DNA from 3 places in the Roseateles sp. DAIF2 genome. Region 3 is predicted to be linked to each of the others. Evidence: predicted binding sites of a transcription regulator. Region 3 holds the regulator's gene; each other region holds the start of a gene.
What was found. Region 3 encodes FNR, which switches genes on or off when oxygen is low (the NO sensors DNR and NnrR bind a similar motif). Its sites were predicted from a motif close to TTGATNNNNATCAA; they were not measured.
Positions count from the first base shown of each region.

Region 1: a site for FNR is predicted at 5,421-5,434, ahead of G8A07_RS13720 (PAS domain-containing methyl-accepting chemotaxis protein). Genes of this name have one in related genera too.
Region 2: a site for FNR is predicted at 7,188-7,201, ahead of G8A07_RS14550 (ribonucleotide reductase subunit alpha). Genes of this name have one in related genera too.

Region 1 is NZ_CP049919.1:3,000,223-3,010,635, forward strand. Features, by position in the region: gene G8A07_RS13695 (PaaI family thioesterase) at 1-409, opposite strand, end outside; gene G8A07_RS13700 (MarR family winged helix-turn-helix transcriptional regulator) at 459-941, shown strand; gene G8A07_RS13705 (Crp/Fnr family transcriptional regulator) at 950-1,624, opposite strand; gene G8A07_RS13710 (adenylate/guanylate cyclase domain-containing protein) at 1,713-3,278, shown strand; gene G8A07_RS13715 (DUF4148 domain-containing protein) at 3,395-3,736, shown strand; gene G8A07_RS13720 (PAS domain-containing methyl-accepting chemotaxis protein) at 3,737-5,368, opposite strand; gene G8A07_RS13725 (CatA-like O-acetyltransferase) at 5,485-6,144, shown strand; gene xth (exodeoxyribonuclease III) at 6,154-6,921, opposite strand; gene G8A07_RS13735 (TonB-dependent siderophore receptor) at 7,688-9,991, shown strand; partial or broken gene G8A07_RS13740 (transcriptional repressor) at 10,222-10,407, shown strand.
Region 2 is NZ_CP049919.1:3,169,936-3,180,348, reverse strand. Features, by position in the region: gene narJ (nitrate reductase molybdenum cofactor assembly chaperone) at 1-167, shown strand, start outside; gene narI (respiratory nitrate reductase subunit gamma) at 164-883, shown strand; gene G8A07_RS14585 (peptidylprolyl isomerase) at 901-1,731, shown strand; gene G8A07_RS14580 (carbonic anhydrase) at 1,747-2,451, shown strand; gene G8A07_RS14575 (hypothetical protein) at 2,482-2,766, opposite strand; gene G8A07_RS14570 (anaerobic ribonucleoside-triphosphate reductase activating protein) at 2,839-3,507, opposite strand; gene nrdD (anaerobic ribonucleoside-triphosphate reductase) at 3,519-3,716, opposite strand; gene G8A07_RS14560 (ribonucleoside triphosphate reductase) at 3,713-5,755, opposite strand; gene G8A07_RS14555 (acyltransferase) at 5,804-6,727, opposite strand; gene G8A07_RS14550 (ribonucleotide reductase subunit alpha) at 6,745-7,152, opposite strand; gene G8A07_RS14545 (putative zinc-binding protein) at 7,263-7,667, shown strand; gene G8A07_RS14540 (GlxA family transcriptional regulator) at 7,646-8,599, opposite strand; gene G8A07_RS14535 (SLAC1 anion channel family protein) at 8,731-9,729, shown strand; gene G8A07_RS14530 (NnrS family protein) at 9,749-10,413, opposite strand, start outside.
Region 3 is NZ_CP049919.1:2,242,614-2,253,026, forward strand. Features, by position in the region: gene ccoG (cytochrome c oxidase accessory protein CcoG) at 1-408, shown strand, start outside; gene G8A07_RS10425 (hypothetical protein) at 431-694, shown strand; gene G8A07_RS10430 (hypothetical protein) at 698-985, shown strand; gene fnr (fumarate/nitrate reduction transcriptional regulator Fnr) at 1,397-2,218, opposite strand; gene hemN (oxygen-independent coproporphyrinogen III oxidase) at 2,313-3,725, shown strand; gene G8A07_RS10445 (sulfite exporter TauE/SafE family protein) at 3,736-4,416, shown strand; gene icd (NADP-dependent isocitrate dehydrogenase) at 4,529-5,782, shown strand; gene G8A07_RS10455 (class I SAM-dependent methyltransferase) at 5,867-6,679, opposite strand; gene G8A07_RS10460 (DMT family transporter) at 6,734-7,669, opposite strand; gene G8A07_RS10465 (LysR substrate-binding domain-containing protein) at 7,798-8,685, shown strand; gene G8A07_RS10470 (hypothetical protein) at 8,696-8,974, opposite strand; gene G8A07_RS10475 (cold shock domain-containing protein) at 9,157-9,408, opposite strand; gene clpS (ATP-dependent Clp protease adapter ClpS) at 9,576-9,944, shown strand; gene clpA (ATP-dependent Clp protease ATP-binding subunit ClpA) at 9,941-10,413, shown strand, end outside.

The DNA.
Region 1 (10,413 bases), 760 kb from region 3:
CCAGCGGCACCTTGGCGTTCAGCCCGCGCACCAGGTTCACCTTGAACTCCAGGGTCGTGTAGCCTTTGCCGACCGGCAGGATGGTGTGCACCGCGCAGCCCAGCGCCGAATCCAGCAGGGTGGCGAACCAGCCACCATGCACGCCGCCCAGCGGGTTGTAGTGGCGCAGCAGCGGCGTACCCTGGAACACCGCTTCGCCATGGGCGACCGAGATCAGGGTGAAGTCCATGGTCTTGGCGATATGCGGCGGCGGCACCTCGCCGGACAGCAGGGCCTGCATCTGCTGCAGGCCGGTGCGGCCCGCCAGCTGGTCCGGCCGCGCCAGGCCGGGTTCGGCCAGCATGCGGCCGCGCACGGCCTCCTCGTCGGCCATCCATTGGCGCAGCACCTGCTCGTGAGCCTCGGACATCGTTCGCTCCAAAAGTTGTAGCTGCAACCATTGTAGATACAATCATCAAATGGCCACTGTCACCCGCGCTACAGCCCGCCAGGGCAAACCGCCCCGGGCGGGCGCCGACCCGGCCGGTCCCAAGGGCTGCACCAACTTCAAGCTGCGTCAGCTGACGCGCCGGGTCTCGCAGCATTGCGAACCCTTCTTCGCGGCAAGCGGGCTGAAGACCACGCAGTATTCGCTGCTGGCCCATGTCGACGTGCTGGGGCCGGTGCAGCCCAGCCAGCTGGCGCGCCGCATGGGGCTGGACGCCTCGACCCTGTCGCGCAATCTGCAGCCGCTGCTGGCCGCGGGCTGGGTGGAACTGGTCGCCGGTGGCGATGCGCGCAGCAGCCTGGTGCAGGCCAGCGCCGCCGGCCGCGCCAAGCGCGCCGAGATGAAGGCCGACTGGAAGCGGGCCCAGCTGGCGCTGAACCGTCGCCTGGGAGAGGAGCGGGTGGCGCGCCTGCATGCGCTGCTGGACGACTGCCTGGCGCTGCTGGATGGCTAACTAAGGGATCAAGCCTCCTCGCGCGCGGCCTCCAGGCGCGCGCGCAGGGTCGCCAGATCGGCCAGCAGCAGGGTCTTGCCCTCCTTTCGCACCAGGCCCTCGCGGCTCAGCGCGCTCAGCTCGCGCGCCACCTGCTCGCGGTTGGTGCTGATGCGGCTGGCCAGGTCCATATGCTTGGGCACCGGGGTCAGCCGGGCCTGGTTGCCGTCGACGGCGGCGCCGCCGGCCTGCGCCAGGCGCAGCAGCTCGGCCCACAGGCGCTGCTGCACGTTCAGGGTGCTGAGCTCGACCACCCGGCCCGACAGGCGCCGCACCATGCCGGCCAGGCGCTCCATCACGCGCTGGCCGATCAGCGGCTCGTCGCGCATCAGCGCCAGGAAGTCGGCGCGCGGCAGCACCGCTAGCACGCTGGGCTCCAGGGTCAGCACGTCGGCCGAGCGCGGCCGGCCGTCGACCGCCGCCACCTCGCCGAAATAGTCGCCCGCGTCGTAGTCGCTGAAGGTCACCTGGCGGCCGCCGGCCGAATAGGTCGTGACCCGCACCCGGCCCGAGACCAGCAGGTAGAGGTCGGCGTCCGGCGCGGCGTTCGCGACCAGGCTGATCTGCGCCTCGGTGCTGCGCCAGCGGCATTGGCGCGCCAGCGTCTCGAGCCGCTCGGCCGATAATCCTTGCAACAAGGGCATATCGCGGAGCGCGAAGCTGGACGGTACGGCGGGCATCAAGGGCAGGATGAGCAGTTCGGGTGGGGGCATTCTGCCTTCGGCGAACCGCTTGCGCTGGATCAGCGGCTGGGTGCTGCTGAGCTTCGTCACGCTGCACCTGGCCAACCATGCGCTGGGCCTGCTGTCGCTGCAGGCGGCCGATGCCCTGCGTCTGCTGCTGCATGGCTTCTGGCGAGGCCCGTTCGGCACCCTGCTGCTGTACGGCGCGGCGGCGCTGCACCTGGGCCTGGCCCTGTGGAGCCTGCTGGCGCGGCGCAGCCTGCGCATGGCGCCGCTGGACGCGCTGCGCATCGCGCTGGGCCTGCTGCTGCCACTGCTGCTGCTGACCCATGTGCCCAGCACGCGCTGGGCCTATGAGCAGTTCGGGCTGGAGGCGCCCTATGCGCGGGTGGTGCGCGGGCTCTGGACCGCCGATGGCGCGCTGCTGCAGCTGGGCCTGATGACTGTGGCCTGGAGCCACGCCTGCCTGGGCCTGCATATCGCCTGGCGGGTGCGCCCGCTGTACCGGCGCTCGCGGCCGGGCCTGCTGTTGGTCGCGGTGCTGCTGCCGCTGCTGGCCGCGCTGGGCTTTCTGATGATGGGGCGCGAGCTGGCCTGGCGCGAGCTGCCCGAGGCGCTGCGCACCACGCCGGCCCAGGCCGCGCTGGTGGCCGAGTTCAAGCGCCTGGCCTGGAGCCTCTACGGCCTGGCGCTGCTGACCCTGGTGGCGCTGCGCAGCCTGCGCGCGCTGCTGGAGCGGCGCCGCGGCGCGACCGTGGCGCTGGACTATCCGCAGGGCCGCGTGCTGGCGCGCGCCGGCTGGAGCGTGCTGGAGACCAGCCTGGCGCATGGCATCCCGCATGCGGCGATGTGCGGCGGGCGCTCGCGCTGCTCGACCTGCCGGGTGAGAGTCGAGGGGCCGGCCGCGCATGCCAATCCGATCGGCGCCGACGAGCGCCGCACCCTGGCGCGGGTCGGTGCGGGGCCGGACGTGCGCCTGGCCTGCCAGCTGCGGCCGCGCGGCGCGCTGCGCATCACGCCGCTGATCGACAGCCGCCGGCCGGCCGAGCGGCCGGAGCGCGAGGTGGCGGTGCTGTTCGTCGACCTGCGGCGCTGGTCGGGCTTCTCGGAGCGGCATTGGCCGGCCGACCTGGTCTATGTGCTGGACCGCTATTTCGCCCTGGTCGGCGAGGCGGTGGGCGAGGCCGGCGGCCTGGCGAATCAGTTCGTCGGCGACGGCGTGATGGCGATCTTCGGCCTGGACTGCCCGCTGCCCGAGGCCAGCCGCCGCGCACTGCGGGCGGCCGGGCTGATCGCCGCGCGCATGGAGGCCTGGCGCGCCGAGATCGAGCAGCAGTTCGGCCACGCGATCGACTACGGCATGGGCCTGCATTGCGGGGCCGCGGCGATCGGTGAGGTCGGCCATCGCGACATCACCAGCCTCACCGCGATCGGCGAGGTGGTCAACACCGCGAGCCGCCTGCAGGACCAGTGCAAGCAGGCCGGCACGCGCCTGCTGGTGTCCGAGGCGGTGCTGCAGGCCGCCGCCGAGCCGCTGCCGGCGGCCGGGGAGCGGCTGCTGCTGCAGCTGCGCGGGCGCAGCGCGCCGCTGGCGGCCTATCGCCGCAGGCCCTGACGAGCATCTGTCCGGAACTGTGCGTTTAGGCACTGCGGGGCCGCGGCCGGCCGCGCAGACTTCGGTCCATGGCCTCGCATCCCGCGCGGCACCGCAACGAAGGAAGGAACGCCACCATGTTCAACCACAAGCCCCTGATCGCCCTGGCCCTGATCGCCGCCAGCGGCCTGGCCCTGGCCGACAGCTCGCGCGACGACATCGACCCCGCGCTGCAGAACGCTAGCAAGCCCTCGACCTTGACTCGCGCCGAGGTGCAGGCCGACCTGGCCCTGTGGCGCCGTGCCGGCGTGCCGGGTGCCTATGGCGAGCAGACGGTCGATACCAGCAGCGCCAGCTACCAGGCCGCGTTCGCCGAGTACCAGCGCCTGCGCCAGGGCCCTGCCTTCCTGGCCGAGGTGCGCCGCATCGAGGGCGGCCAGCCGGTGGCCCGCCAGAGCAAGTCCGGCCAGCCGGGCTGACTAGGTCATCTGCGCTGCCTCGCGTCGCAGCTTGGCGGCGCGGCGCAGCGCCGGCGCATCCGGCTGCGCCACGGGTGACAGGTGCTCCTGCAAGCGGAACACGCGCAGCGCCGCGTTGACCTCGCCGGCCTGCTGCTGCAGCTGCTCGGCCGAAGCCGCCAGCTGCTCGACCAGCGCGGCGTTGTGCTGGGTGATGCCGTCCAGCTGCTGCACCGCCTCGTGCACCTGCGAGATGCCCTGCAGCTGCTCGTGCGCCCCCTGGTCGATGCCGTCGATCAGGCCGGCGAACTCGCGCACCGACAGCAGGGTCTCGTCGATGCTCTGGCGCGCCGCACGGGTCTGCTGCTCGCCGACCTCCACCTTCGCGGCCGAATCGCTGATCAGCTGCTTGATCTCGCGCGCCGCGCCGGAGCTGCGCTGCGCCAGCGCGCGCACCTCGGCCGCCACCACCGCGAAGCCGCGTCCATGCTCGCCGGCGCGCGCCGCCTCGACCGCGGCGTTCAAGGCCAGGATATTGGTCTGGAAGGCGATGCCGTCGATCAGCTGGATGATCTCGGCGATGCGCTGCGAGGCGCCGGCGATGTCGCCCATCGTGTCGGTCACCGAATGCACGACCGCGCCGCTGCGCTGCGACACCGCGCTGAGCTGGTCCGCCACGCCATGGGCCTGGCGCGCCGCCTCGGCGCTGGCGCGCACGGTGGCGGTGATCTGCTCCATGCTGGCCGCGGTCTGCTGCAGGCTGGCGGCCTGCGATTCGGTGCGCGCCGCCAGATCCTGGTTGCCTCGTGCGATCTCGTCGCTGGCCGCCACCATGCGGCCCAGCTCGCGCTGGCTGTCCGAGACCAGCGCGCGCATATTGACCACCAGCTGATTCAGCGCCAGCTCCAGGCCACGGGTCAGGCCGTTGCCGCTAGTCTGCAATTGCTGGCTGAGGTCGCCGGCGGCCAGGCGGTTCGCGAAGGCCAGCACCGGCGCCAGCGCGCGGCGCCGCCGCGCCTGCAGCCACAGGCCGGCCGCTCCGGCCAGCAGCGCCAGCGCGGGCAGGGCGCCGTACCAGGGCAGGGCGGCCATCAGCCCGCCGGCGCCGCCCATCAGCAGGTAGCCGAGCCAGCCGTCGAACTGGCGCGCCACGCGCCGCGCGTGGCCCAGCAGCGCACCGGACCAGCCGCCGCGCAAGACCTGGCCCTCGTGCAGCCGGTGCTGGGGCGAGCGCCCCTCGTGGGCCTCGGCGCGCATGCGGGCGTAGAGCGTCTCGGCCGCTTCGATCTGGGCCCGGCTCGCCTCGCTGCGCACCGACATATAGGCCACCGGCCGGCCACCGTCCAGCAGCGGCGTCACGTTGGCCAGCACCCAGTAATGGTCGCCGTTCTTGCGGCGGTTCTTCACCAGGCCGGACCAGGGCTTGCCGGCGGCTATCGTGGCCCAGAGGTCGCGGAAGGCCTCCGCGGGCATGTCGGGGTGGCGGATCAGGTTGTGCGGCTGGCCCAGCAGTTCCTCGCGGGTGTAGCCGCTGACCTCGACGAAGGCCGCGTTGCAATGCAGGATGCGGCCCTTCAGGTCGGTGGTCGAGACCAGGCTGCGCCCCGTCGGAAAAGGGTACTCGCGCTGGGTGACGGGCTGGTTGTCTCGCATCAAGGTCTCCGGTGTTCTGGAGACAGCTTGTCAGGGTTTGCACCGTGTGGACTTGATATGGCTCAAGTCGCGGACCGGCGCGCGGGTGTGGGCGCGGGCGCCGGTACGATGTCACGATGACGATGAGTGCAGCTAAACAACTCCGGCTGGAAGGCTGGCCGCGGCGGGCGGCGTTCGAACATTTCCGCGGTCTGGCCCAGCCCTTCTTCAGTCTGTGCGCGACCGTCGATGTCGGCGCGCTGGCCGCGCGGGTCCGGGCCTGCCCCGGCGCGACGCCCTTCCTGGTCTATCACCATGCGGCGCTGCGCGCGGCCAATGTGGTCGAGCCCTTCCGCTACCGGCTGGACGGCGCGGGCGTGCGGGTGCATGCGCGGGTGAATGGCAGCACCACGGTGCTGCGCGAGGACGGCGAGAGCCTGGGCTTCGCCGATCTGCCCTATGAGCCGAAGCTGGCGGACTTCGTCGCGCGGGCGCTGCCGGTGCTGGCGGCCGCGCGCCGGCCGGCGCCCGGGCTCGGCGCGGAGGGCGCGGCGCTGGACGAGCAGGCGCCGCTGATCCACATGACGACGATTCCCTGGCTGTTCTTCAGCAGCTTCAGCCATGCCCGCGGCGCGGGCGACGACGTGCCGAAGCTGGCCTTCGGCCGCATCGTCGAGCAGCAGGGGCAACGGCTGATGCCGGTGGGCGTCGAGGTCCATCATGCGCTGATGGACGGGCTGCATGTCGGTCGCTTCTACGCGGCGATGCAGGCCGCGCTGGATGGCGAGGAAGCCTGAGCTGCCGTTTCAGCGCGTCAGTGTCACGACCACCGGCGTGTGGTCGCTGGGGCGTTCGTTCTTGCGCGGCAGCTTGTCGATCACGCAGGCACTGACCTGGGGCTGCAGCGTCCGGCTGACCAGGATATGGTCGATGCGCAGGCCCTGGTTCTTGCGGAAGGCCAGGTTGCGGTAGTCCCACCAGCTCCAGCTCTTGGCCGGCTGCTCGAACAGGCGGAAGGCGTCGACCAGGCCCAGCTCCAGCAGGCCCTGGAAATGCGCGCGCTCCTCGGGCGTGCAATGGATCTGGCCGGCCCAGGCGACCGGGTCGTAGACGTCGCGGTCCTCCGGCGCGATATTGAAGTCGCCCATCAGCACCAGCTGCGGATGCGCGGCCAGCTCGGCCTTGATCCAGGCGCGCAGCGCGTCCAGCCAGCCCATCTTGTAGACGAACTTGTCGCTGTCCGGCGCCTGGCCGTTGGGGAAATAGGCGCCGATCACCCGCACGCCGGCCACGGTGGCGGCGATCACGCGCGCCTGCTCGTCGGCGAAGCCGACGATGTTCTTCACCACATCGGTGGCCGGCTCGCGACTCAGCAGCGCGACGCCGTTGTAGGTCTTCTGGCCGAACCACTGCACCTGATAGCCCGCATCCAGGATCGCCTGGGTCGGGAACTTGTCGTCGGTCAGCTTGGTCTCCTGCAGCACGATGGCATCGACCGGATTCGCGGCCAGCCAGTCCAGCAGCTGCGGCAGGCGCACCGCCAGCGAGTTCACGTTCCAGGTGGCAAGTTGTATTGGCATCTTAACTTGTTGATTATTAAGGTATTTTTATTTGTGTCTTGCCGCCTGACCCCCAAACGGTCCCCACGTCGTGCCAATGCACATCGTCGCGGCAAAGTTGCATTGGGGGTCAGTCTAGCCTTTCAGGGGGACCGCGCAAAGCGACGGCAAGGGCAAGAAAAACTAGCGCTCAGCCTGCTTGGATGCGTTCGGCAGGTGCGGGCGCATTGACGGTCATTGCGCCAAGATGTCTTGCATCCAAAGCCGGCAGGGCAGCGTATTGGCAACCGAATCCCACTGGGGCTTGCAGCTTGTCGGGGGCCGTAAAGGCCATTGCGCTGCGCCGGACCGCCGGCAGTACCGGCGGCAGGCGTGGGATGGTTGCGGGACAGACGCAGGCTATCTTGAGGCGGTCTGGAGCCTGAATCGGTGAGTCCGCTGCCCGCAGAGCGTTCTGCTGCAGGCTCCGTCAAGAACCGCATGCATTGCCTGGTGACGTTCCGTGTCCAGCACAGAGCTTGGCTGAGGCTCAGCAGTCGGCGCAGTCGAGGCCAATGACCCGTTGCTGATGCAGATGCACGGGCATCGTTTGATGCAGGGTGCGATTGCCGCACGCTCAGGTTCCCGCTGCGACTGTTGGATTTGTCCCGGAAACGGCAGGGCTCAGTTAGCACCGGGCAAGTGGAAAAGGCTTTCCCCTGGGGTGACGTGGCGAGCACCCAACAAGCCCGGACCCAGTCTAAAAAGATAATGCGCATCATTCTCAATAGCATTAAAGAAGATGCAGGTCCTCACCCTTCAAACTCGCGAGTCGTACTCGTCATCTCCCTCACCCTTTAGAACTCCCGGTAAAGCGCGTCGCCTACCCGGGCACGCGCTGTGCAGCGTGGTCGTACTTGGTGCTCTGCTGCCGCTGGGCGCTCAGGCCCAAGAAGCACGATCCGTCTCGGCTGCTTCGACCGAGCAGAAATCGGACAAGCGGGGCGACAGTGTCGTCGTGTCCCAGCTTGATGCTTCCGGCAAGAACACGCTGCCAGTGGTGGAGCTGACGGGGACGAAGATCAAGACGCTGTACGCCACGGTGGGCAAGCTTGACCAGGCGCTCAAGGAGATTCCTCAGTCGGTCACGGTGTTGTCCCAGGAGCGTATCGAACAGCAGGGCCTGCAGACACTCGATGACGCCATGCTTCAAACGACAGGCGTGACACGCGAGCAGCTCTGGTTGAACAACAAGTACTACTCGCGCGGCCTGGAGATCAAGAACATCCGCTACGACGGTGGCGCGACGTCGGTCATCACCGATCGGAACAACAATGCCGACCTGGCGCAGTTCGAGGAAGTCTCGATCATGCGCGGTGTGGACGGCCTGTTCGGTGCGGGTGATGCCGGCGGGGTGATCAACCTGCGGTCGAAGCGACCACAAGCCCACAGCGCGCTCGTGACGAGCGTCAGCGCCGGCAGCTGGAACAACTACCGAGCCGAGATCGACGCGACCGGCTCGTTGACCGGGGACCACCGGCTCAAGGGCCGTGCCGTGGCCGTGTTGCAGGATCGGGACCACTTCTTCAAGCCCAGCCACAGCCGTCGCCATATGGTCTATGGCGCGCTGCAGTTTGATCCCAGCCCCGACACCTCCGTGCTGGCCGGAATCAGCTTCCAGAAAGACAGGCAGGACGCGTTCAATGCCAGCCTGCCGCGTTATGTGGACGGCGCGGATCCCCAGTTCCCTCGCAGCACGACCATGGGCGCGCCTTGGGGCTGGATCGAGCGAGAGAACCGCGTGCTCTTTGGCATCGTGTCCCAACAGTTCGGTCCGCGCTGGAAGGCAACCCTGAACATGCGGCATATGGAAGGCGATGACGCGATCAACGGCGCGGAGATGGAAGGCAGTGTCAAGTACAGCACGCGCCAGTCGGACTGGTGGCGCTATCAGGACAAGAACCGAGGTAGCGAGACCCTGCTGGATGCCAACCTGCAAGGCCGCTTCGATGCCCTCGGCCGCACGCACGACGTGATCGTCGGCCTGGACCACGCCAAGTCCACCAAGCACTACAAGCAGAACTGGGTCTTCTACGGTTCAGGCAATGCCTTTGACCGCACGCCACCCCCGGCCTGGGATTTCCCGCCGAGCAGCTGGGACACGTCCACGCGCAATGCGGGCGACGCCTCCGCCGTCTACGCGTCGTTGCGCTTGCGCCCTGTCGATCGACTGGCTGTGATGGTCGGCGGACGCAAGGTGTTCAGCGAATCCCAGAGCATCCTCAACAAGAACACCAATGCCAGCAATGACTTCACGCAGAAGAGCGACTTCGTGCCTTACCTTGGCGCGGTCTACGACCTGACGCCTCAGTGGGCCCTGTACTTCAGCCGTGCGGAGATCAACCAATCCCAGCTGAACTACTTCGAGTCGGCCACGGGTCCATCGCTTCCTGCCGCTACCGGCAAGAACACCGAGCTCGGTGTGAAGGGCGAACTGGTCAAAGGGCGTCTGGCGGCAAGCCTGGCTGTCTTCGACATCAAGAAGGACAAGGAGGCTGTCTACAAGAGTTGGACGCCCACAGGCAACAACGCCTCATGCTGTTACGTCGCTACCGGCAGCAAGGCCAGTCGTGGTGCAGACCTGGAACTGAACGGTCTGGTGCAGCCCGGCTGGAATCTGTCCGTGGGCTACACCTACAACGACAACAAGAACGAAAGAGCCGATGACGCTCGCTTCAACACCCTGACCCCGAGAAACCTGCTGAAGATCTGGTCCAACCACGACCTGCAAGCCTACATCCCCGGCTTCAGCATGGGCTGGGGGGTCTCGGCGCAGAGCAAGAGCTACCAGTCAGGTTCGGTTCAGGCCTACAACCCGGCCTCTGGCGAGTTCGATGGTGCCTGGCAGAACTACGCGTTCGTGCAGAGGGGCTACGGGGTCTGGTCCTTGCGAGCGGCCTACGACATCACGCCCCAACTGAGCCTGGCCTTGAATCTGAACAACCTGTTTGACAAGCACTACTTCAGCACGATCGGGCAGAGCGGCTACGGGAACTTCTATGGCGAACCGCGCAACGCCGTGTTGACGCTCAAAGCCAGCTACTAAGGGGACCTAGCAGCGTTCAAGTCCATGGCCGAGGTGGGCAAGTTGCTTGCCCCTGTTTTTCCTCCCCCCTGAGCAGGACGCCATGCCGTGATGACAGCGGCATTGCTTTCTCGCCCCGGTGCCGCGAGGCCCTGGGGCGCTTCTTTGAGCCCGAGCCCTGATGATGAAGTGCAAGACACGTTCGGTGGAACGTGGTGTTAGCGGCCATGCCGTGGATGGAGAGGCAGCGCATGGCGCGAAGAAGTCCCGTGAACGTGAGAGCGGACGAGCTGAAGACCAACGGTCTGAAGGCCACGGTGCCTCGCCTGAAGGTCCTCGGAGTCTTTCATCAGTCCCAGCACCGGCACCTGTCTGCCGATGACGTCTATCGAGTGCTGCTGGAAGAGAACGCCGACATCAGCCTGGGCACCGTGTACCTCAAG
Region 2 (10,413 bases), 930 kb from region 3:
CCGGAGAGAAACCGCGCACGTTGCAGATCACGCCGGACGAGCCGCTGGACGAGAGCTGGCAGGAGCCGGCCGCCTTCGACGGCTGCAGCTCGCGCGGCCAGCAGGGGCCGCAGCCCGTCCACATCGTTCGCAAGAGTCCCGTGTCACAGCAAGGAGGGCGCGCATGAGATCCCTGGATTTCGCCCTGTTCGGCATCTATCCCTACATCTGCCTGGCGGTGTTCCTGGTCGGCAGCCTGCTGCGTTTCGACCGCGACCAGTACAGCTGGAAGAGCGACTCCTCCCAGCTGCTGCGCGCCGGCAGCCTGCGCTGGGGCAGCAACCTGTTCCACGTTGGCGTGCTGTTCCTGTTCTTTGGCCATAGCGTGGGCATGCTGACGCCGCATTTCCTCTATGAGCCCTTCATCAGCGCCGGCCACAAGCAGCTGATGGCCATGGTCAGCGGCGGCATCGCCGGTCTGCTCGCCTTCATCGGCGTCAGCCTGCTGCTGCATCGCCGGCTGTCGGACATTCGCATCCGTCGCAACTCCAAGGCCAGCGACATCCTGCTGCTGGCGCTGCTGTGGCTGCAGCTGGTGCTGGGCCTGGCGACCATCCCGCTGTCGGCCCAGCATCTGGACGGCGGCATGATGATGAACCTGGCCGAGTGGGCGCAGCGCATCGTCACCCTGCGTGGCGGCGCGGTCGAGCTGCTGGCCGAGGCCTCCTGGGTGTTCAAGCTGCACATGTTCCTGGGCATGAGCCTGTTCCTGGTGTTCCCCTTCACCCGGTTGGTCCATGTCTGGAGCGGCTTCGGAACCCTGGCCTATCTGGTGCGGCCCTACCAGCTGGTGCGTAGCCGCCGCCTGTCTCTGCCGCCGGGCCATGACCGTCTGACGCGCTGAACGAGGAGTTTCCAGACATGAACGAGAACATCACATCCTGCGGTGGCGGCAACTGCGGTTGCGGCTCGCGCGACGAGACGGCGACCGTGGCGCGTGTCAATGGTGTCGCTCTGCATGGGCCCGGCGAGCGGCTGGACGAGGCCGAGCTGCGCCAGCGCGCCTACAGCGAGCTGCTGCGCCAGCAGGCGCAGCGCGAGGGCCGCCTGGCCCTCGCGGACCAGCCGGCTGTCGACGGCGTGCTCAGCGCCGCCGCCTCGGCCGCGATCGAAGCCCTGCTGGAGTCGACGCTGCAGCCGGCCGAGCCGGACGAGGCCGCCTGCCGGCGCCACCATGCCGCGCATGCGGCGCGCTATGCGGTGGGCGAGCGGGTGCTGGCCGCGCACATCCTGTTTGCGCTGACCCCGGCCACGCCGGTCGAGGCGCTGCGCCGCCGCGCCGAGGCCCTGCTGGTGGAGCTGCGCTGCGCCGACGCGATGGCTTTTGCGCGCGCCGCGGCCGACAACTCCAACTGCCCCAGCGGTGCGCAGGGGGGCTCGCTGGGCTGGCTCAGCCGCGCCGATTGCATGCCCGAGTTCGCCGCGACGCTGTTTGGCCAGGACGAGGCGCAGGCCCATGTCGGCGTGCTGCCGCGCCTGCTGCGCTCCCGCCATGGCTTCCACATCGTCAAGGTGGACGCGCGCGAAGCGGGCCAGCGCCTGCCTTTCCAGGCGGTGCACCGAACGATCGCGCAGACGCTGGAGCAGCAGGCGCGGATGACGGCCTTGTGCCAGTACCTGAACGGCCTGGCGGCGGAGGCCGTGCTGGACGGCGTGGTCCTGGAGGGGGCCAGCACGCCGCTGCTGCAGTAGGCGGGTGAACAGTCTATGCCCGACGAGCTGATTGCGCGCCTGCGCCGTTTCAACACCGACTACTTTCCCCGCTACCGGGCGCGCTTCCAGGACCTGGTGGCCCAGGGGCAGCACCCCAGCACCCTGTTCATCGGCTGTTCGGACTCGCGTCTCGTCCCCTATCTGCTGACCGGTGCCGGCCCCGGCGAGCTGTTCCTGGTGCGCAATGTCGCTGCCTTCGTGCCGCCCTATGACGGCAGCCGGGGCCACCACGGAACCGCTGCGGCGATCGAGTACGCGGTGCTGGCGCTGGACGTGCGCCATATCGTGGTCTGCGGCCACAGCCATTGCGGCGGCATCCGCGCGCTCTACGGCGACCCGCCGCCCGGTGCCAGCAACCTGGCCGCCTGGCTGGAGCTGGGGCGCGATGCGGTGCTGCCGGTGCAGCTGTCCGACGAGGCGCTGCGCCGCACCGAGGAGCGTTCGGTGGTGCTGCAACTGGAGCGGCTGATGGACTATCCGATGGTGCGCGAACAGGTGGAGCGCGGACGCCTGGCCCTGCATGGCTGGCACTATGTGATCGAGCGCGGCGAGGTCAATGTGTTCGACGTGAATCTGGGCTGCTTCGTGCCTGCCTCGCGTTCGGAGCACAGCGGCACCGGCCCCTATCCGGCCAGCGGCGATACCGGGCCCCTGTTCAACGAGATCGACGAGGCCTGGGGGCCGCGGGGCGGACCTTAGGAGGCATCAGGCATGGGCCCCGTGCAGGTATCAGGCCTGCTTGTCACGGCCGACCAGTCGCGCCCAGCGCAGTAGCTCGGCATCATCCGCCAGCCGCGCACGCGTTGCAGCCGCGCCGGGATGCCTGCGAATCCTCTGCAGCAAGGTTTCCTCGTTCAGGCTTGAGATATAGACGGCTACCTGCTGTTCAGAGGGAATGAAACCCTTGTTGGCCAGGCTATAGCCATGGATCATGATGGCCTCGATGACGCCGGCCATCTGCTTGTCGATGAATCGCTGATCGGGGGGCGGGGCGGGATACTGACTACTGCTCATGAGCGCTATTGTGGCCCGGGCCGGCAGCCACGCAGCCTGGGCTCCCGGAGGCGGTCCAGAGGCCAGACCGGATCAGCGCAGGTGGAAGCGCCGGAAGCCGGCGGCCAGCCGCTGCAGCATCGCCGCATCAAGCTCGGGCGGATGCACGCCATCGCGGCGCTGCAGCGCCCAGTCGCGCACCCCCAGCCCGGACAGCTCGGAAGCCAGGGCCTCCAACTCTTCCGCCGGGAACAGCTCCGGGTGCCAGGTCGTGCGGCATTCGTGTGCGACCCGGCTGCGCAGCAGGTGTCCCAGCGAGGCGCGCAGCTTGGCGGCGCTGCCGGGGGCACCGCTCAGCGCATCCAGGCGTGGCCAGGGCGCCTTGATGTCCAGCCCCACCCAGTCCAGCAGCGGCAAGAGACCGACGAGGCGCAGCGGGTACATGCCGGCCGTGTGCAGGCCGACCTGGAAGCCCAGCGCGCGCACCTGGGCCGCGGCGGCCGGCAGGTCCTGCTGCAGGGTCGGCTCGCCGCCGGAGAACACCACGCCGTCCAGCAGGCCGCGGCGCTGCTCGAGAAAGCGCAGCACCGCGGCCCAGTCCGGCGCTGGCGTGGCACCCGGTGGCGTCTCGGCGGGCTGCAGGCCGGGGTTATGGCAGTAGCCGCAACGCCAGGGGCAGCCCTGCAGAAACACCACCGCGGCCAGGCGCCCCGGCATGTCGATGGTGCTGAGCGGCTGCAGGCCGCCGATGCGCAAGGGCATGGCGGCTTGCGTCAGGCGGCGCGGCGCATGCCGGCCGGCTCGGCGAAGAAGCGGCGCTCGCGATGCTCGCCCTGCTTGCCGGTGTTGAAGCTGGCGACCGGGCGGTGGTAGCCCATCACCCGGGTCCAGACCTCGCAGGGCTGGCGCTCTTCGTCGCGCAGCAGGATCGCGGTGCCCTGTACTTCGGTTATCGGATGGTTCGTCGTCATGGGATCAGCTCCTTGTCGCTGGTGATGGAACAGGGGGGCTTGCGCGCCAGCAGCTCGGCGTCGCACTTGGGACAGAAGGCATGCTCGCCGGCCAGATAGCCATGCTTCGGGCAGATGGAGAAGGTCGGCGTCACGGTGATGTAGGGCAGGCGGAAGCGGCTCAGCGCGCGGCGCACCAGTTCGCGGCAGGCGGCGGCGTCGCTGACGCGCTCGCCCATGTAGAGGTGCAGCACGGTGCCGCCGGTGTATTTGGACTGCAGCGCCTCCTGGCGGTACAGGGCCTCGAAGGGGTCGTTGGTGAAGCCGACCGGCAGCTGCGATGAATTGGTGTAGTAGGGCTGCTCGGCGCTGCCGGCCTGCAGGATGGCGGGCCAGCGCTTCCTGTCCTCGCGCGCGAAGCGGTAGGTCGTGCCCTCGGCCGGCGTGGCCTCCAGGTTGTAGAGATGGCCGGTCTCCTCCTGGAAGGCGGTGATGCGTGCGCGAACATGGTCCAGCAGGCGCAGTGCCAGCGCATGACCGGCCTCGGTCGTGATGTCCTCAGCATCGCCGCTGAAATTGCGCACCATCTCGTTCAGGCCGTTGACGCCCAGGGTCGAGAAATGGTTGCGCAGGGTGCCGAGGTAGCGCTTGGTGTAGGGGAACAGGCCCTGGTCCATCAGGCGCTGGATCAGCTTGCGCTTGATCTCCAGGCTCTGCTTTCCCAGCTCCAGCAGCCGATCCAGCGCGGCCAGCAGGCCGGCCTCGTCGCCGCGATGCAGGTGGCCCAGGCGGGCGCAGTTGATGGTGACGACGCCGACGCTGCCGGTCTGCTCGGCACTGCCGAACAGACCGTTGCCGCGCTTGAGCAGCTCGCGCAGGTCCAGCTGCAGCCGGCAGCACATCGAGCGCACCATGTGCGGCTGCAGCTCCGAGTTCACGAAGTTCTGGAAGTAGGGCAGGCCGTAGCGGGCCGTCATCTCGAACAGCGCGGTCGCGTTCTCCGATTCCCAGGGGAAATCCGGCGTGATGTTGTAGGTCGGGATCGGGAAGGTGAAGACCCGGCCCTTGGCGTCCCCTGCGGTCATCACCTCGATATAGGCGCGGTTGATCAGGTCCATCTCGGCCTGCAGCTCGCCGTAGGCGAAGGGCATCTCCTCACCGGCGATCACCGGCACCTGCTCGCGCAGATCCTCGGGGCAGGTCCAGTCGAAGGTCAGGTTGGTGAAGGGCGTCTGCGTGCCCCAGCGCGAGGGCACGTTGAGGTTGTAGACCAGCTCCTGGATGCACTGCCGCACCTGGGCGTAGCTCATCGCGTCCTTGCGCACGAAGGGCGCCATATAGGTGTCGAAGGACGAGAAGGCCTGGGCACCGGCCCATTCGTTCTGCAGGGTGCCAAGGAAGTTGACGATCTGGCCCACCGCCGAGCTCATGTGCCGGGGCGGCCCGGCCTCGACCTTGCCCGGCACGCCGTTCAGACCCTCGTGCAGCAGGGTGCGCAGCGACCAACCGGCGCAGTAGCCGCTGAGCATGTCGAGGTCGTGGATGTGGAGGTCGCCCTCGCGATGCGCGCGGCCGATCTCCGGCGCGTAGACATGCGAGAGCCAGTAGTTGGCCGTCACCTTGCCGGCGACGTTCAGGATCAGGCCGCCCAGCGAATAGCCCTGGTTGGCATTGGCATTGACGCGCCAGTCGGCGCGTTCCAGGTATTCGTTGATCGAGCTTTCGACATCGACCAGGGTCTTGCGGTCCTGGCGCAGCCGCGCATGCTGCTCGCGGTAGACGATGTAGGCGCGCGCGGTCTTCAGGTGGTTGGCGGCGATCAGGGTCTGCTCGACCACATCCTGGATCTGCTCGACGCCGGGCGTCTCGCCGGTGAAGCGGTGCGCAAGCACCTTCAGCACGCCGGCGAGCAGCAGGCTCATCTCGTCGCTGCCGTATTCGCCGCTGGCGATGCCGGCGCGCTGCAGCGCCAGCGCGATCTTGCCGGGATCGAAGGGAGCGCGGCGGCCGTCGCGCTTGAGCACGGTGCCGGGCAGGGCGGCGGGAGAGGTGTTCGGCATGGGCAGGTCTTCAGCACTAGATGTGGGGTGAAGACTAGCTGCTGGACACTAGATGTGGTTTTGCGTCAGCGCAAACTCCCGGGCTTGCTGCAGCAGGCTCTCGATCTGCCGGTCCTTCTCGCGCCACAGCTGTTCCAGCCAGCGGTGGAACTCGGCGCGGAAGGCGCTGTCGCCGCCGTAATCGCCCTCGCACAGGGCCGGCGGGATCGGCAGCTCGCGCAGTCGCAGGATCACCCGGCCGCAGCGCCCCGACAGCAGGTGCCAGAAGCTGGGCGTGCCGTCCGGGTAGACCAGGGTGACATCCAGCAGGGACTGGAACTGCCGGCCCATCGCATGCAGGCTCAGCGCCAGCGCGCCGGCGCGGGGCTTCAGCAGATGGCGGTAGGGCGGCGCCTGGCGGCGATGCTTGGCCGGCGTGAAGCGCGTGCCCTCGGCGAAGTTCATCACGCTGGTCGGCAGCAGCGCGAACTTTGCGCAGGCGCGCCGCGTGGTCACGCGGTCCTGATCGCGCAGCTCGGGGCGGCGGCGCAGCGCGGCCTTGGAATGGCGGCGCATGAAGGGAAAGTCCAGCGCCCACCAGGCCAGGCCGATCACCGGGACATAGATCAGCTGCTGCTTCAGGAAGAACTTCAGCATCGGGATGCGCCGGTTCAGCGCACGCTGCAGCACGAAGATGTCGACCCAGGAACGGTGGTTGCAGTTGACCAGGTACCAGCCGTCGGGGCGCAGGCCCTCGAGGCCTTGCATATCCCAGGGCGCATGCTGGATAAGCGCGAGCCAGCGGCTGTTGGCGCCGATCCAGGCGGTGGCAATCAGGTTGAGCAGCGGGTCGATGCGCCGGCGCACCGCTGGCAGCGGCAGCATCAGCTTGAGCAGGGCCAGCGCCAGCAGCGGCAGGCAGCAGAGCAGGGTGTTGACCGCCAGCAGCAGCAGGGAAAGCGCGCCGAGCGCGCCGGAAAGCAGGCGCCTCATCGGGATAGAGGTTTGCTTCAGTCGAAGCTCAGCGAGTTGCCGTCGCGATCCAGCGCCAGCAGCCCTTCGATGCGGCCCTGCCGGACCCGTTCGATCAGCTGCCGCAGGCCGGCGTCGATCTGCGTTGCGTCGGGGGGCGCGCCGCGGCGCCCGGACAAACCGGCCGCGAAAAGCACCTGCCAGGGCGGACCGGCCTGAGCGGCTTCGGCGCGCAATGCGGCGAAGCCATGCAACTCCTCCGGCGCCTTGTCCACGCACATCAGGGGCGCCAGCGCACCGCCGCGGCCGGCGGCAAAGGCCGCGCGCTGGGCCGCATCGGCATCCTCGGGCAGCTCGCTGCCCGCGAACACGAACAGCAGGCGCTGGGGCTGCAGCTGGGCCTCGGCGGCGCGGCGCAGCTGTTCGAACGGAGTGGTATCGATCATGGACCGAAGGTTCACCGTTTTCTGACTGCAAGGCCTTGCGTTGAATCAAGGACATGGGGACGGCGCGGTGCGCCAATGGCCGGCAATTGGGTCGATCCGAGGTATCTGGCATGCACCACAGTCCATCCCCAAGCAGCGCGGCGGCGACGCCCTTGCCCTTGGTCTATTCCTGCTCCGGTTGCTCCAGCGCGGCTCAGATGGCCAACCACCTGGCGCTGCGCCTGGATCGCGAAGGTCTGGCCGAGATGTCCTGCATCGCCGGTGTCGGCGGCAATGTGCGCAGCCTGGTGCGGCGAGCCCATGAGGCCGCTAAGAGTGGCCGGGGCATCATCGCGATCGACGGTTGTGTTCTGGCCTGTGTCAAGGGCTGTCTGGCAGAACGCGGCATCATGCCGACCCGCCATGTGCTGCTGGCCGAATCAGGTGTGGCCAAGCGCTACCGAACCGACTTCGATGCCGCGCAGGCCGACCATGTCTATGCCGATCTGGCAACTCAGGTGAAGCGCCTGCGGTAATCGCTGGGGCCGACGCCGACACGGCGCAGGAAGGCTCGGCGCAGGCCGTCGGCATTCGCATAGCCGACCGCGTCGGCCAGGCGCTTGAGTGGCAGGTCCTGCTCTTCCAGCAGGCGGCGCGCGGCGTCGATGCGCGCCATCTCGACGAACTCGGCCGGGGTCGAGCCGGCTTCCGCACGGAACACCCTCGCGAAATTCCGCTCGCTCATGCCGGCTCGGCGCGCCAGTGCCGGCACCGACAGGTCATCGCGCAGGTGGGCGAGGATATGGGCCTGCAGCAGGCTGACGGCCGAGCGCTCGGTGCTGCTTTGTGCCGCCAGGTGGGCGCTGAACTGCGACTGCCCGCCCGGTCGCTTCAGAAACATCACCAGCTCGCGCGCGACGCGCAGTGCCAGCTCGCGGCCATGGTCCTCCTCGACCAGGGCCAGCGCCAGGTCCATGCAGGCGGTGACGCCGGCCGAGGTGTAGGTCTTGCCATCCTTCACATAGATGCTGTCGGGCTCGACCCGGGCCTGGGGGTATTGGCGGGCCAGGCGCTCGGCCTCGTTCCAATGCGTGGTGACGCGCTTGCCGTCCAGCAGTCCGGCCGCGCCCAGGACGAAGGCGCCGCTGCAGACGGCGGCGAGGCGCCGCACCGAGCCAGCCTGGCGTGCCAGCCAGGCTCGTAGCACGGGGTCGACGTCGAAGTCGTGGATCTGCGGGCTGCCGGCGATCAGCAGGGTATCGAGCTTGCCGCGCTGCGTCGCCACCGTGCTGTCCACCGCCAGACGCAGCCCGCTGCTGCCTTTGAGCAGGCCCGGCGAGGTGCCGATGATCTGGATCCGGTAGGCGCGCGGGTTGCCGAGCTGGCGCGCGGCCTCGGCGAACACGTCGGCCGGGCCGACCACGTCCAGCAACTGGGCGCGGGGAAGGGCGAGGATGGCGATCTGCATGACTGGCACTCGTTGCTGGAGGATTGGCAGGAAGTGACGCATCGCGGGGGCTGGTATCGGTCGAGTTTGGCTGAATATTACGTAAACGGCAAATAAAGCCATTCATCAACCCATCTGCAGGAGCTTCCGCCATGCTTGCCACCACGATTCCCAACGAAAGTCCCCAGGTCGCCACGCCGCCGCGGGCCAGCGTGCGGCACCTGCCCGTTAATCTGTTCGGCGCCGTAATGAGCCTGGCGGGTCTGGCCATGGCCTGGCGCCTGGCCGGCCGCAGCCTGGGCGCGCCGGCCGTGATCGGCGAGGCGATCATCGTGCTGGCGCTGGGCGTCTTCCTGCTGCTGGGCGGCGCCTACCTGAGCAAGCTGCTGCGCCACCGCGACGCGGTGAAGGCCGAGTTCGCACATCCCATCCTCGGCAACTTCTTCGGCACGATCGCGATCTCGCTGCTGTTGCTCTCGTCCCTGGTGCAGCCCTATGGCGCGACTGCGGCGCAGGCCATGTGGGGCCTGGGCAGTGCCGCAACCCTGCTGCTGGCCTATGTTGCGGCGGTGCGGCTGCTGCGCGGCGGCAGGGCGCCCCAGGATGCGGTGCCGGCGCTGCTGATCCCGGGCGTGGCCGCGCTGGACATTCCCGTCACCGGCGCCCAGATGACTATGGCCTGGGCGGCCGAACTGAACCTGGCGGCGCTGGCGATCGGCGGCGTGCAGGCCCTGCTGCTGCTGAGCCTGGTCTTCGCCCGCCTGGTGCAGCAGCCGGCGTTGGCCGCCGGCCTGAAGCCCTCACTGATGATCCTGGTCGCCCCCTTCGCGGTGGGTTTCCTGGCTTACACCAATGTAGTTGGCGAAGTCGATCGGCTGGCCGCGCTGCTGTTCTATTTCGGCGTCTTCACCTTCCTGCTGGTGGCGCCCCAGGTGTTCCGCCGCGACGTGCCTTTCGTGCCGGGCTGGTGGGCGATCGGTTTTCCGATGGCCGCGCTCGCCAATGCGGCGCTGAAATACGCCGAGGCCCATGCCGCGCTGCCCCTGACGCTGCTGGCCGGCCTGCTGTTGGCGGTGCTGAGCCTGGCGATCGCGGTCCTGGTGCTGCGCACGCTGCGTTCGCTGTTCGACGGCAGCCTGCTGAAGGCCTGAGCGGGCGGACCGGAGGGGCTCAGCCCGGTCGTCCATCCAGCCGCGCCCGGCTCAGCACCGGCCAGTAGCCGACCGCATAGAGCCCGAAGCCGGCAGACCAGAGCAGGGCAGAGCCCAGCACCGCCGGCATCAGCAGGGCTGGAGCGGCGAGCGGCAGCAGCACGCGCAGCGACGCGGCGGCCAGCACCAGCAGGTAGCAGGTGACGTCCAGCCGGCTGGCACGCAACGGCCGGCCGGTGTGGCCGCGGGCGGTGCGCGTCATCATGCCGATGATCAGGCCGCCGACCGCGCCGAGGGTCAGGGCATGGGTCGCCAGCGAGGCGGGCACCAGATCCAGCGCGGCCAGGCCGCGCAGGGCCAGGTGCAGCGGCAGCCAGGCATAGGCGATGTGCAGCACCCACAGCAGCGGCACGCGCCAGGTCCGCTGCGGCTGCCAGAGCAGCCAGCGCAGCAGGTGCAGGGTCGCGGCCAGTGCGCACAGCAGGGCCAGCGGCAGGCCGGCGAGGCCACCCAGGTCGGCCGCCAGCAAGGTCAGCAGCGCACCCAGCGACAGCTGTTCGAGTCGCGGCCGGCGCGTCGCGTTGGCGCCCGGTGCGCCATTGTTGGTGAACATCGGGATCACGCGGCCGCCCATCACCGCCAGGATAAAGAGCACCAGGTCCAGCGCCGGCTGCACACCGAACC
Region 3 (10,413 bases):
GGCGCGATCCTGCTGCTGCTGTCCGGCGCGATGCTGGCCAGCCTGGCGCTGCGCACGCCCTTCCGGGTCGACGTGCTGCGCGACCGCGCCGCACTGGCGCGCCAGATCGAGGACGGCGTGATCGAGAACGTCTACCGCCTGCAGGTGATGAACGCGACCGAGAAGCCGCAGCGCTACGAGATCGAGGCCGACGGCCTGCCGGGCCTGGCGTTGAGCCGGCCGGTGGCCCTGACCCTGGCGCCCGCCGAGGCGCGCTGGGTCTCGCTGGCGCTGCGTCTGCCGCCCGAGGGCGCGGCCGCGGCCGGCGCCGGCGCCCATGTGATCCATTTCGAGATCCGCCGCCTGGCCTCGGACGAGGACGAGGCGCGCGGCCTGCGCGAGAAGTCCACCTTCGTCGTGCCCCGCTGACCCGCCCAACCGGAGACCCCGCATGAGCATGAATGGCAACAACAGCAACGGGCCCGTCGGCCAGGCGACGCCGCGCCCCTGGTGGCGCGTCGGCATGATGTGGCTGGTGATCGGCGGGCCCAGCGCGGTGGTGCTGGCCTCCTTCGTGACCCTGGCGCTGGCGCTGGCGCATCCGGATCCGGTGATCGAGGCGAAGCGGGTCGACCCCTCGGCCGACCTGCGTCAGACCCAGGCCGAGCAGCCGGCGATGAAGGCCCGCAACCACGCCGCCACCGGCGGCCTCTGAGCGATGGGCCGCCGCGCCGGTCCGCCGCTGGCGCCCGTCGCGCCGCGGTTGCGGCCACAGCCGCAGATTCAACAACGTCTGCGCCGGCGGCTGATGGCGGCGCTGTGGCCGTCCTTCCTGATGGCCGCGGTGCTGGAGGGCCTGGTGTTCAGCCTGCTCGACCCGACCCTGCTGGAGCCGCGCATCGCTGCGGCCGGCCTGCCGCCGCTGGCGCTCTACAGCCTGGCCTTTCTGGGCTTCTGGGCCATCACGGCGTTGTCGTCCGGGTTGAGTCTGTTGCTAGCCGACTGAGGCGCGGGCGGGATCGGCGAAGAGCGCAGGAGGGCGGGCAGGCCTGCTGCTGCCTGCCAGGGCCTCGCGGCCCTGGCTTTCGCCAGGCACCGGAAGTCCACCGGACTTCCGGTGTCCGGGCTCAATCCCCCGGCCGCTGCGCGGCCTCCTCCTTGACCTCCGCATCAGGCCCACCCACCCTCCTGCGTGCGCCCTGTGGCCGATATGGGGCGTCGTCGAAGAGGCGCTGCGCCGCCAGAGCCGGGTTGCGGGTGTGCGCGCTTGCGCAGGTTAAGGAGGAGGGCCGCAGCGCGGCCCGGGGGACACGGAGCAAGCGCGTGCACCCGCAGCCCGGCGATCGCCCGAGCGTCCCACGACCGAACCATAAGAAAAGCGCCCCGCAGGGCGCTTCATCGTTGCAACATCGACCTCTCAACAGTTCGTGCTGTTCACCAGCCGTTGCAGGCCCGCCTGGTCGACGATGCGGATCTGGCGCTGCTTCACCTCCAGCAGGCCGTCCTCCTGGAACTTGGAGAAGGTGCGGCTGACCGTCTCCAGCTTCAGACCCAGGTAGCTGCCGATCTCCTCGCGCGTCATGCGCAGCACCAGGCTGGAGGCCGAGAAGCCGCGCGCCTGCAGGCGCTGGGTCAGGTTCAGCAGAAAGGCCGCCAGGCGCTCCTCGGCGCGCATGCTGCCGAGCAGCAGCATCACGCCATGGTCGCGCACGATCTCGCGGCTCATGATCTTGTGGAACTGGTGCTGCAGGTCGGTGAACTCGCGCGACAGCTCCTCCAGCTGGCCATAGGGGATCACGCAGACCTGCGAATCCTCCAGCGCGACCGCGTCGCAGCTGTGGCGGTCGTTGCTGATGCCGTCCAGGCCGAGCAGCTCGCCGGCCATCTGGAAACCGGTGACCTGGTCGCGGCCGTCCTCGGCCGAGACGCAGGTCTTGAAGAAGCCGGTGCGCACCGCAAACAGCGACTGGAAGGCATCGCCGGCGCGGAACAGGGTGTCGCCGCGCGCGACGGTGCGGCGCGTGGCGACCAGGGTGTCCAGCTGCTCCAGATCGGTCTTGGACAGGCCCACCGGCAGGCACAGCTCGCGCAGATTGCAGCTGGAGCAGGCGACCTTGAAGGGCTCGGCGCGCAGGGCCGCGTCCTGCGGCGTGGATCGGGTCAGGGTCCGGCCCGTGCATTCGCCATTGGCGGCGGGCGCGGGGCAGGGCGAGGCTTGCTGAAAGGTGGACGACATGATGCTCCTCAAGATGAGGTCCATTGTTGACCCGCCGATGCGCATGAAGCTTGACGTGCATCAAGCGCCGGCCAGCCGGGCTTGGCAAAGTGCGCTCATGCCTAACGCCTGCATCACCCCCACCGCGCCCGCCATCAGCGAGGACCTGCTGCGTCGTTACGACATCGCCGGGCCGCGCTACACCTCGTATCCGACGGCGGACCGCTTCGTCGAGGCCTTCACGGTCCAGCAGTACGAGCAGGCGCTGGCGCAGCGCGCCAGCGGCGCGCTGGTCGGCGGCGGCGCGCCGCTGTCGCTGTATGTGCACATCCCCTTCTGCGAATCGGTCTGCTACTACTGCGCCTGCAACAAGGTGATCACGCGCCACCATGAGCGCGCCGGCGAATACCTGCAGGCCCTGCTGGTCGAGATGGACCTGACCCTGGCGCGGCTGGGCCGTGCGCCGCAGGTCTCGCAGCTGCACCTGGGCGGTGGCTCGCCAACCTTCCTGAGCGACACCGAGCTGGGCGACCTGATGACGGCGATCGCCAAGCGCTTTCGCCTGACCGCCGGCGCCGAGGTGTCGATCGAGGTGGACCCGCGCACCGTCACCACCGAGCGTCTGGCGCATCTGCGCGGCCTGGGCTTCAACCGCCTGTCCTTCGGCGTGCAGGACTTCGACGCCGCGGTGCAGAAGGCGGTGCATCGCCAGCAGAGCTATGCGGATGTGGCGGCGCTGATGGCGAGCGCCCGCGCGCTCGGCTTCGAGTCGACCAATGTGGACCTGATCTACGGCCTGCCGCTGCAGACCCCGGCCTCCTTCCAGCGCACCATCGCGCAGGTGGCCGAGCTGCGGCCGGACCGCATCGCGCTGTATGCCTATGCGCATCTGCCGCAGCGCTTCAAGCCGCAGCGCCGCATCGACGTCGGCCAGCTGCCGCCAGCCGGCGACAAGCTGTCAATGCTGTCGGGCGCGATCGGCGGCTTCCTGGCCCAGGGCTACACCTATATCGGCATGGACCATTTCGCGCTGCCCGGCGATTCGCTGGCGGTGGCCAAGCGCCAGGGCCGGTTGCACCGCAACTTCCAGGGCTACAGCACCCAGGCCGACTGCGACATGATCGGGCTGGGCGTCTCGGCGATCGGCCGGGTCGGCGTGACCTACAGCCAGAACGCCAAGACCCTGGACGAGTACTACGACCTGCTGCGCCAGGGCCAGCTGCCGGTGGTGCGCGGCCTGGCGCTGAACCGCGACGACCTGCTGCGCCGCGCGATGATCATGGCGCTGATGTGCCAGGGCCGGGTCGAGTTCGAATCGATCGAGCTGGCCCATCTGATCAAGGTGCCGGAGTACTTCCGCGCCGAGCTGGAAGCGCTGCGCCCGCTGCAGGAGGCCGGCATGGTGCAGCTGCTGCCGGGCTCGATCGAGGTGACGGCGCTGGGCTGGTACTTCGTGCGCGCGGTGGCGATGGTGTTCGACCGCTATCTGCAGGCCGACCGCACGCGCGCGCAGTTCTCCAAGATCATCTGAACCAAGCGCCATGGACCTGGCCCTGATCGCCTCGGCGCTGCTGATGGGCCTGGCCGGCACGCCGCATTGCGCGCTGATGTGCGGCGCGGCCTGCACCGGCCTGGTCGGCGGCGAGCGGCGGGCGCTGTGGGGCTTCCAGCTGGCGCGGCTGGCCAGCTATGCCGCGGGCGGCGCGCTGGCGGCGGCCAGCGTCGGCTGGGCCGCGCAGCTGGGCCAGGCCAGCGCGCTGCTGCGACCGCTGTGGGTGATGCTGCACATGGCGGCGCTGGGCCTGGGCCTGTACCTGCTGTGGCGCGGGCGCCAGCCGGCCTGGCTGGAGGCGCTGGGCGCGCGCAGCGAGCGCGCGGCGGCGGGCTCGGCCACCGTGTCGCTGGCCGGCATCGGCGCGGGCCGCGCGGTCACCGGCCGCGCCACCCTGGGTGGTCTGGCCTGGCTGGCCTGGCCCTGCGGGCTGCTGCAGTCGGCCCTGGTGGTGGCCGCGCTGGCCTCCGGCCCGGCGCAGGGTGCGGCGGTGATGGGCGCGTTCGGCGCGGCCTCGGCACCGGGCCTGCTGCTCGCTCCGGTGCTGCTGCGGCGCGGTGCGGGAGGCATGCGCTGGGCGGTGCGCCTGGCCGGTCTGTGCCTGGCGGCGGCCTCGGTCTGGGCGCTGGGCCACGGGGTGTGGCAGCAGGTCGCGGACTGGTGCCGATGAACAGGCGGCGCGCCCCCAAGACTTATATAAGACTGAACGGCTGCGCAATTTTGCTGGCATAGAATCGTTCGAGCTTTTCGACCCACAACGCCTCGCGCGGAGTAGCCCACACATGTACCAACACATCACGGTGCCCGAAGGCGGGCAGAAGATCACCGTCAACGCCGACTTCTCGCTGAACGTGCCCGACCAGCCGATCATTCCCTTCATCGAGGGTGACGGCACCGGCTTCGACATCACGCCGGTGATGCTCAAGGTGGTCGATGCGGCAGTGGAGAAGGCCTACGGCGGCAAGAAGAAGATCCACTGGATGGAGATCTATGCCGGCGAGAAGGCGACCCAGGTCTATGGTCCCGATGTCTGGCTGCCCGAGGAGACCATGCAGGTCCTGCGGGACTATGTGGTCTCGATCAAGGGCCCGCTGACGACGCCGGTGGGCGGCGGCATCCGCTCGCTGAACGTGGCGCTGCGCCAGGAGCTGGACCTGTATGTGTGCCTGCGCCCGGTGCGTTACTTCAAGGGCGTGCCCTCGCCGCTGAAGGAGCCCGAGAAGACCGACATGGTGATCTTCCGCGAAAATTCGGAGGACATCTACGCCGGCATCGAGTTCGAGGCAGGCAGCGACAAGGCCAAGAAGCTGATCGCCTTCCTGCAGCATGAGTTCGGCGTCAAGAAGATCCGCTTCCCCGAGACCTCGGGCATCGGCGTCAAGCCGGTCTCGCGCGAGGGCACCGAGCGCCTGGTGCGCAAGGCCATCCAGTACGCGATCGACAACGACAAGCCCAGCGTGACCCTGGTTCACAAGGGCAACATCATGAAGTTCACCGAGGGTGGCTTCCGCGACTGGGGCTATGCGCTGGCGCAAAAGGAGTTCGGCGCCGAGCTGATCGACGGCGGCCCCTGGGTCAAGCTGAAGAATCCGCGTACCGGCAAGGATGTCGTCGTCAAGGACAGCATCGCCGACGCCTTCCTGCAGCAGATCCTGCTGCGCCCGGCCGAGTACTCGGTGATCGCGACCCTGAACCTGAACGGCGACTACATCTCCGACGCGCTGGCCGCCCAGGTCGGCGGCATCGGCATCGCGCCGGGCGGCAACATGAGCGACTCGGTTGCGATGTTCGAGGCCACCCATGGCACCGCGCCCAAGTACGCCGGCAAGGACTATGTGAACCCCGGCAGCGAGATCCTCTCGGCCGAGATGATGCTGCGCCACATGGGCTGGACCGCGGCCGCCGACCTGATCATCAGCTCGATGGAAAAGGCCGTGCTGTCGAAGAAGGTCACCTACGACTTCGCCCGCCTGCTGGATGGCGCCACCCAGGTGTCCTGCTCGGGTTTCGGGCAGGTGATGATCGACCAGATGTAAACGCTGCCCGGCGCTGAGCCGGGTTGCCCTTGAAACCCCGGTGCGTTGATTCGCCCCGGGGTTTTTTCATTGGCGATCGGAACCTTAGCCGGCCGCGACGATCACATGCGCCTGGATCCGGCCGCTCACCGGCCCCGGGCCATGCCGCCGGGCGATCGCAGCCGCGGCATGCTCGGTGGCCGACTCCAGCAGGCCGGCGTCCCGCGCCGCGATCTCATGGCGCAGCGGCGTGCCCTGGCAGTAGGCGATGGCGACGACGCGGGCCGAGGCGGCGCGGCTGGTTCCCGCGCGGGTTTCGATCGTCGGCTCGGTGAAGCCGGCGCGACGCAGATCCGCGCGGATCTGCTCGGGGTCGTGATAGCCATGCGGCGTGCGGGCCAGGAAGCGCGGCGGGTCGCGTGGAAAGAACTCGGCCAAGGCCCCGGTGACCTCGTCGGCGAAGTCGTTGGCCTCGATGCGGTCCCAGACATTGAAGACGAAGCGCCCGCCGGGTCTCAGCACGCGGCGCGCCTCGGCGAAGCCGGCGACCCGGTCGGGAAAGAACATCGCACCGAACTGGCAGCAGACGGCGTCGAAGGATGCGTCGGCGAAGGGCAGCCGCAGCGCATCCGCCTGCCGCCATGCGAGGCGCGCGTCCGGCCCCTGGCGCCGCGCGGCATGCTCGAGCATGGCCGGGTTCAGATCGGTCGCCACATAGCGCGCATCGTTACCCAGCCGCGGCGCCAGCGCCCGCGTGAGCACGCCGCTACCGGCCGCGGTCTCGAGCACCGCCGCCGGCGCGGCGGCGGCCACCAGCTCTGCCATATGGGCGGCATAGGCCTCGAAGATCAGCGGGACCATCAGCGCGTCGTAGAACCTCGGGATGGCTCCCGCGAACAGCGGGTCGTGCGCGGTCATGTACTCTTGCCGGGGGACGATGAAGCCCCATGGTGGCCGCATGGGGCGGCGCCGTCAACGCGCCGCCGGTTGGGCCGGCGCGGCGGACGGCGCTGCGCTCGGGGCCGGCCGCATCACCAGCCACAGGGCCAGCGCGATCAGGCCGCCACCCGCCGCATGCGCCAGGCTGGCGCGCTCGTCCAGCACCAGCCAGCCCCAGAACATGCCAAACAGCGGGATCAGGAAGGTGACGCTGAGCGCCTTGAGCGGGCCGACGTCGGCGATCAACCGGAAGTACAGCACATAGGCAAACGAGGTGCAAAGCAGCCCCAGCGCCAGCAGCGCGGCCCCGACCTGCGGGCCGATCTCGGCGAGCGGCGGCATCGTGTTGTCGGGCGCGGCGGCCAGCCAGCCGACGCAGGGCAGCAGCAGGAGCAGGGCACCGAGCTGGCTGCCCAGCGCCACCATGCGGCTGTCCAGGCCGCCGCGGCGTGCGATCCAACGCTGCGTCAGGAAGCCGGCCAAGCCGTAGCAGGCGGTGGCGACCAGGCAGGCGGCCACGCCCCACAACACCGGGGCGCTGGTGTCGAGCGGGCCGGTGCGGGTCAGCACCGCGACCCCGAGCAGGCCGAGCAGCACGCCCGCCGCCTTGGCCCTGCCGATATGCTCGCCGAACAGGGCGGCGCCGATCAGTACGCCCATCAGCGGCGTGGTGGCATTCAGGATCGCGCTGTAGCCGGCTGGTAGCACGCGCGCTGCCAGCGCGAACATCAGAAAAGGCAGGCCCGAGTTGATCGCGCCCAGCGCCAAGGTTGCGACGAACTTGTCGCGAAAGGACAGGGGCACACGCAGCAGCAGCACCAGGGCCAGCAGGCCGGCCGCACCGAGCGCGACACGGGCGAAGGCCGTCGGTACCGCGCCCAGGACCGGCGCGGCGATGCGCATCAGCAGGAAGCTGCCGCCCCACAAGGCGGCCAGTAGCAGGAGTCGGGTCAAGCTGGCTGGGCTCACGTTCGGTGTTCCTCCGCAGATCGCATGGATTGAGCAGGACTAAAGTCGCTGCCGAGGCATTCTCAGGACTATCTCAGCGTCGCACCAATCATTTATTCTGAATGACGATTTACTTTGGCTAAATCCTGATGTCGCTACCACCACTGGTTTCGCTGCGTTTCTTCGAGGCCACCGCGCGCCACCAGAGCGTGACCCGCGCCGCTGCCGAGCTGCATGTGACGCCGGGTGCGGTCACCCAGCAGATCCGCAAGCTCGAGGCCTTCCTGGGCTGCGCGCTGTTCGAGCGCCAGGCGCGCGGCCTGCGGCTGACCGAGCTCGGGCGCGACTACCAGGCGGCCTGCCAGGACGCGCTGGCCCTGATCGGGCGCGCGACGCAGCGACTGCTCGGCAACGGGCGCCGGCCGGCGCTGCGGATCAGCTGCACGCCGGGCTTTGCGGCGCAATGGCTGGTGCCGCGCTTGCAGGAGTACCTGCGCCGGTCGCCGCAGCTCGATGTGCAGGTCAACGCAAGCAACCGCCAGGTCGATCTGGTGAGCGAGGGTTTTCACTTCGCGGTGCGCCATGGCATCGGGCCGTATCCGGGCCTGGAGTCATTGCGGCTGCTCGACGATCTGCTGATCCCGGTCTGCGCGCCGGGCCTGCTGACACCGCGGCGCGGCAACCGGCTGGTCGGGCTGGCGGAGCTGCGGGCGCCGAACCTGCTGCACGACGAGCATCGCGAGGACTGGCGTCTTTGGGTCGAGGCCGCGGGCCTGCCCGGGCTGGACTGGCAAGGCGGCGTGGTGTTCATCGACTCGAACGCGGTGATTGAGGCGGCGCTGGCCGGGCGCGGCGTGGCGCTGTTGCGGCGCAGCCTGGTGCAGCAGGAGCTGGCGACGCGTCGTCTGCTGGCGCTGAGGGCGCCGCCGCTGAGGACACCCCTGGCCTATCACCTCCTGTACCGGAGCGAAACCCTGCTTGAGCCCGAGGCGCGGCGCTTCCTGGACTGGCTGCGGACCGAGGCGGGTCGGGACTGAGGGCTGCGGTTCAGGAGCCCTTGGCCGGCTCCGGCGGCCAGGCGCGCACCGCGTTCTTGCGGCGCCAATCCTGGGCGCGCAGCATGGCCTCGGCCGCCTCGTCGTGGCGGCGCTGTTCGGCCTCGTGGCACAGCGCGTCCCATTCCTCCAGGCTGGAGTCGCTGACCTCCAGGCCGTCGATCGCCGCGGTGCGGCCGGGCAGCAGGGCCTGGCTCGCCGCTCGCAAACGCTCGCTGAGGGTGCCGATCAGGCTCGGTGTCGCGGCGGGACGGGTGGGCTGCTGGCTCATGGCGTACTCCAACTACGCCTTCATGGTACGGATCACGCCGGGCCGCACCACCCTCGAATAAAGGGCGGGTCGCCCCCAGTATTCCGGTGAATCGCCAACTCCTGCCGCAAAAAGCAAAGGCCCGCAGCTGCGGGCCTGGTGAGCGGGGTGAGGGGGCCCCGCGCTTGCGAGCCCGAGGGCGTTCAGGCGGCGTCGCGTTCGAGCGCGATGCCCTGGATCTGCGAGCCGTCGTCCACGGGGGTGATGTTCTGTGCCAGTTGGCCCTTGGGACCCTGCACCAGATCGAAGTTCACCTTGCCGCCCTGACGCAGGGTGCGGAACCCCTCCATCTGGATGGCAGAGAAATGCGCGAACACGTCCTCTCCACCCATTTCTGGTTCAATAAAGCCGAAACCCTTGGCATCGTTGAACCATTTCACTGTACCCACAGCCATAGCCGTCTCCATCCCGGTGTTTTTACTCCGGCGCGGATTCTCAAAGCCCCGTCATGAAGCTGTCAATTCAGTACCTCCCCGGAGAGGGGTAGTACGGAGTCGGCGGCGCTGGGCGAACCAAGCCCTCTTGCAGAGTCCGGTCGTTGCCCCATCTATAGAATTGGACCATGCCAGATTTTCCCGATCAGCCACCCGTGCCGCCGCCCCAGGTTCCCCCCGCCCAGCCGGGTCGGGAGGAGGGGGAGGGCACGACCGTCCTGGAGCGGGTGCCGCAGAAAACGGAGCCGCCCCGGCTCTACCAGGTGCTGATGCTCAACGACGATTTCACGCCCATGGAATTCGTCGTCATGGTCTTACAGGAATATTTTCGTCATGACCTGGATACGGCGACCCAAATCATGCTGAAAATCCATCACGAGGGCCGCGGCGTTTGCGGTGTTTTCACCAAGGATGTGGCGGCCACCAAGGTCGAATTGGTGCTGGCGGCCGCAAGGCGCGCCGGCCACCCACTGCAGTGCATTATGGAGGCCGCATGATTGCGCAAGAGCTTGAAGTCAGCCTGCACATGGCGTTTGTCGAAGCGCGCCAGCAGCGCCACGAGTTCATCACCGTGGAACACCTGCTGATGGCCCTGCTGGACAACCCGTCGGCGGCCGAAGTACTGCGGGCCTGTTCCGCCAATATCGACGACCTGCGCAAGAGCCTGGCGCAGTTCATCAAGGAAAACACGCCCACCGTGGGCGGCACCGACGAGGTGGACACCCAGCCGACCCTGGGTTTCCAGCGCGTGATCCAGCGCGCCATCATGCATGTGCAGTCGACCGGCAGCGGCAAGAAGGAAGTGACCGGCGCGAACGTGCTGGTGGCCATCTTCGGCGAGAAGGATTCGCACGCCGTCTACTACCTGCATCAGCAGGGGGTGACGCGCCTGGACGTGGTCAACTACATCGCGCATGGCATCAAGAAGAGCGAGCCGCCCGAGCCCCCGAAGGGCCAGGAGGGCGG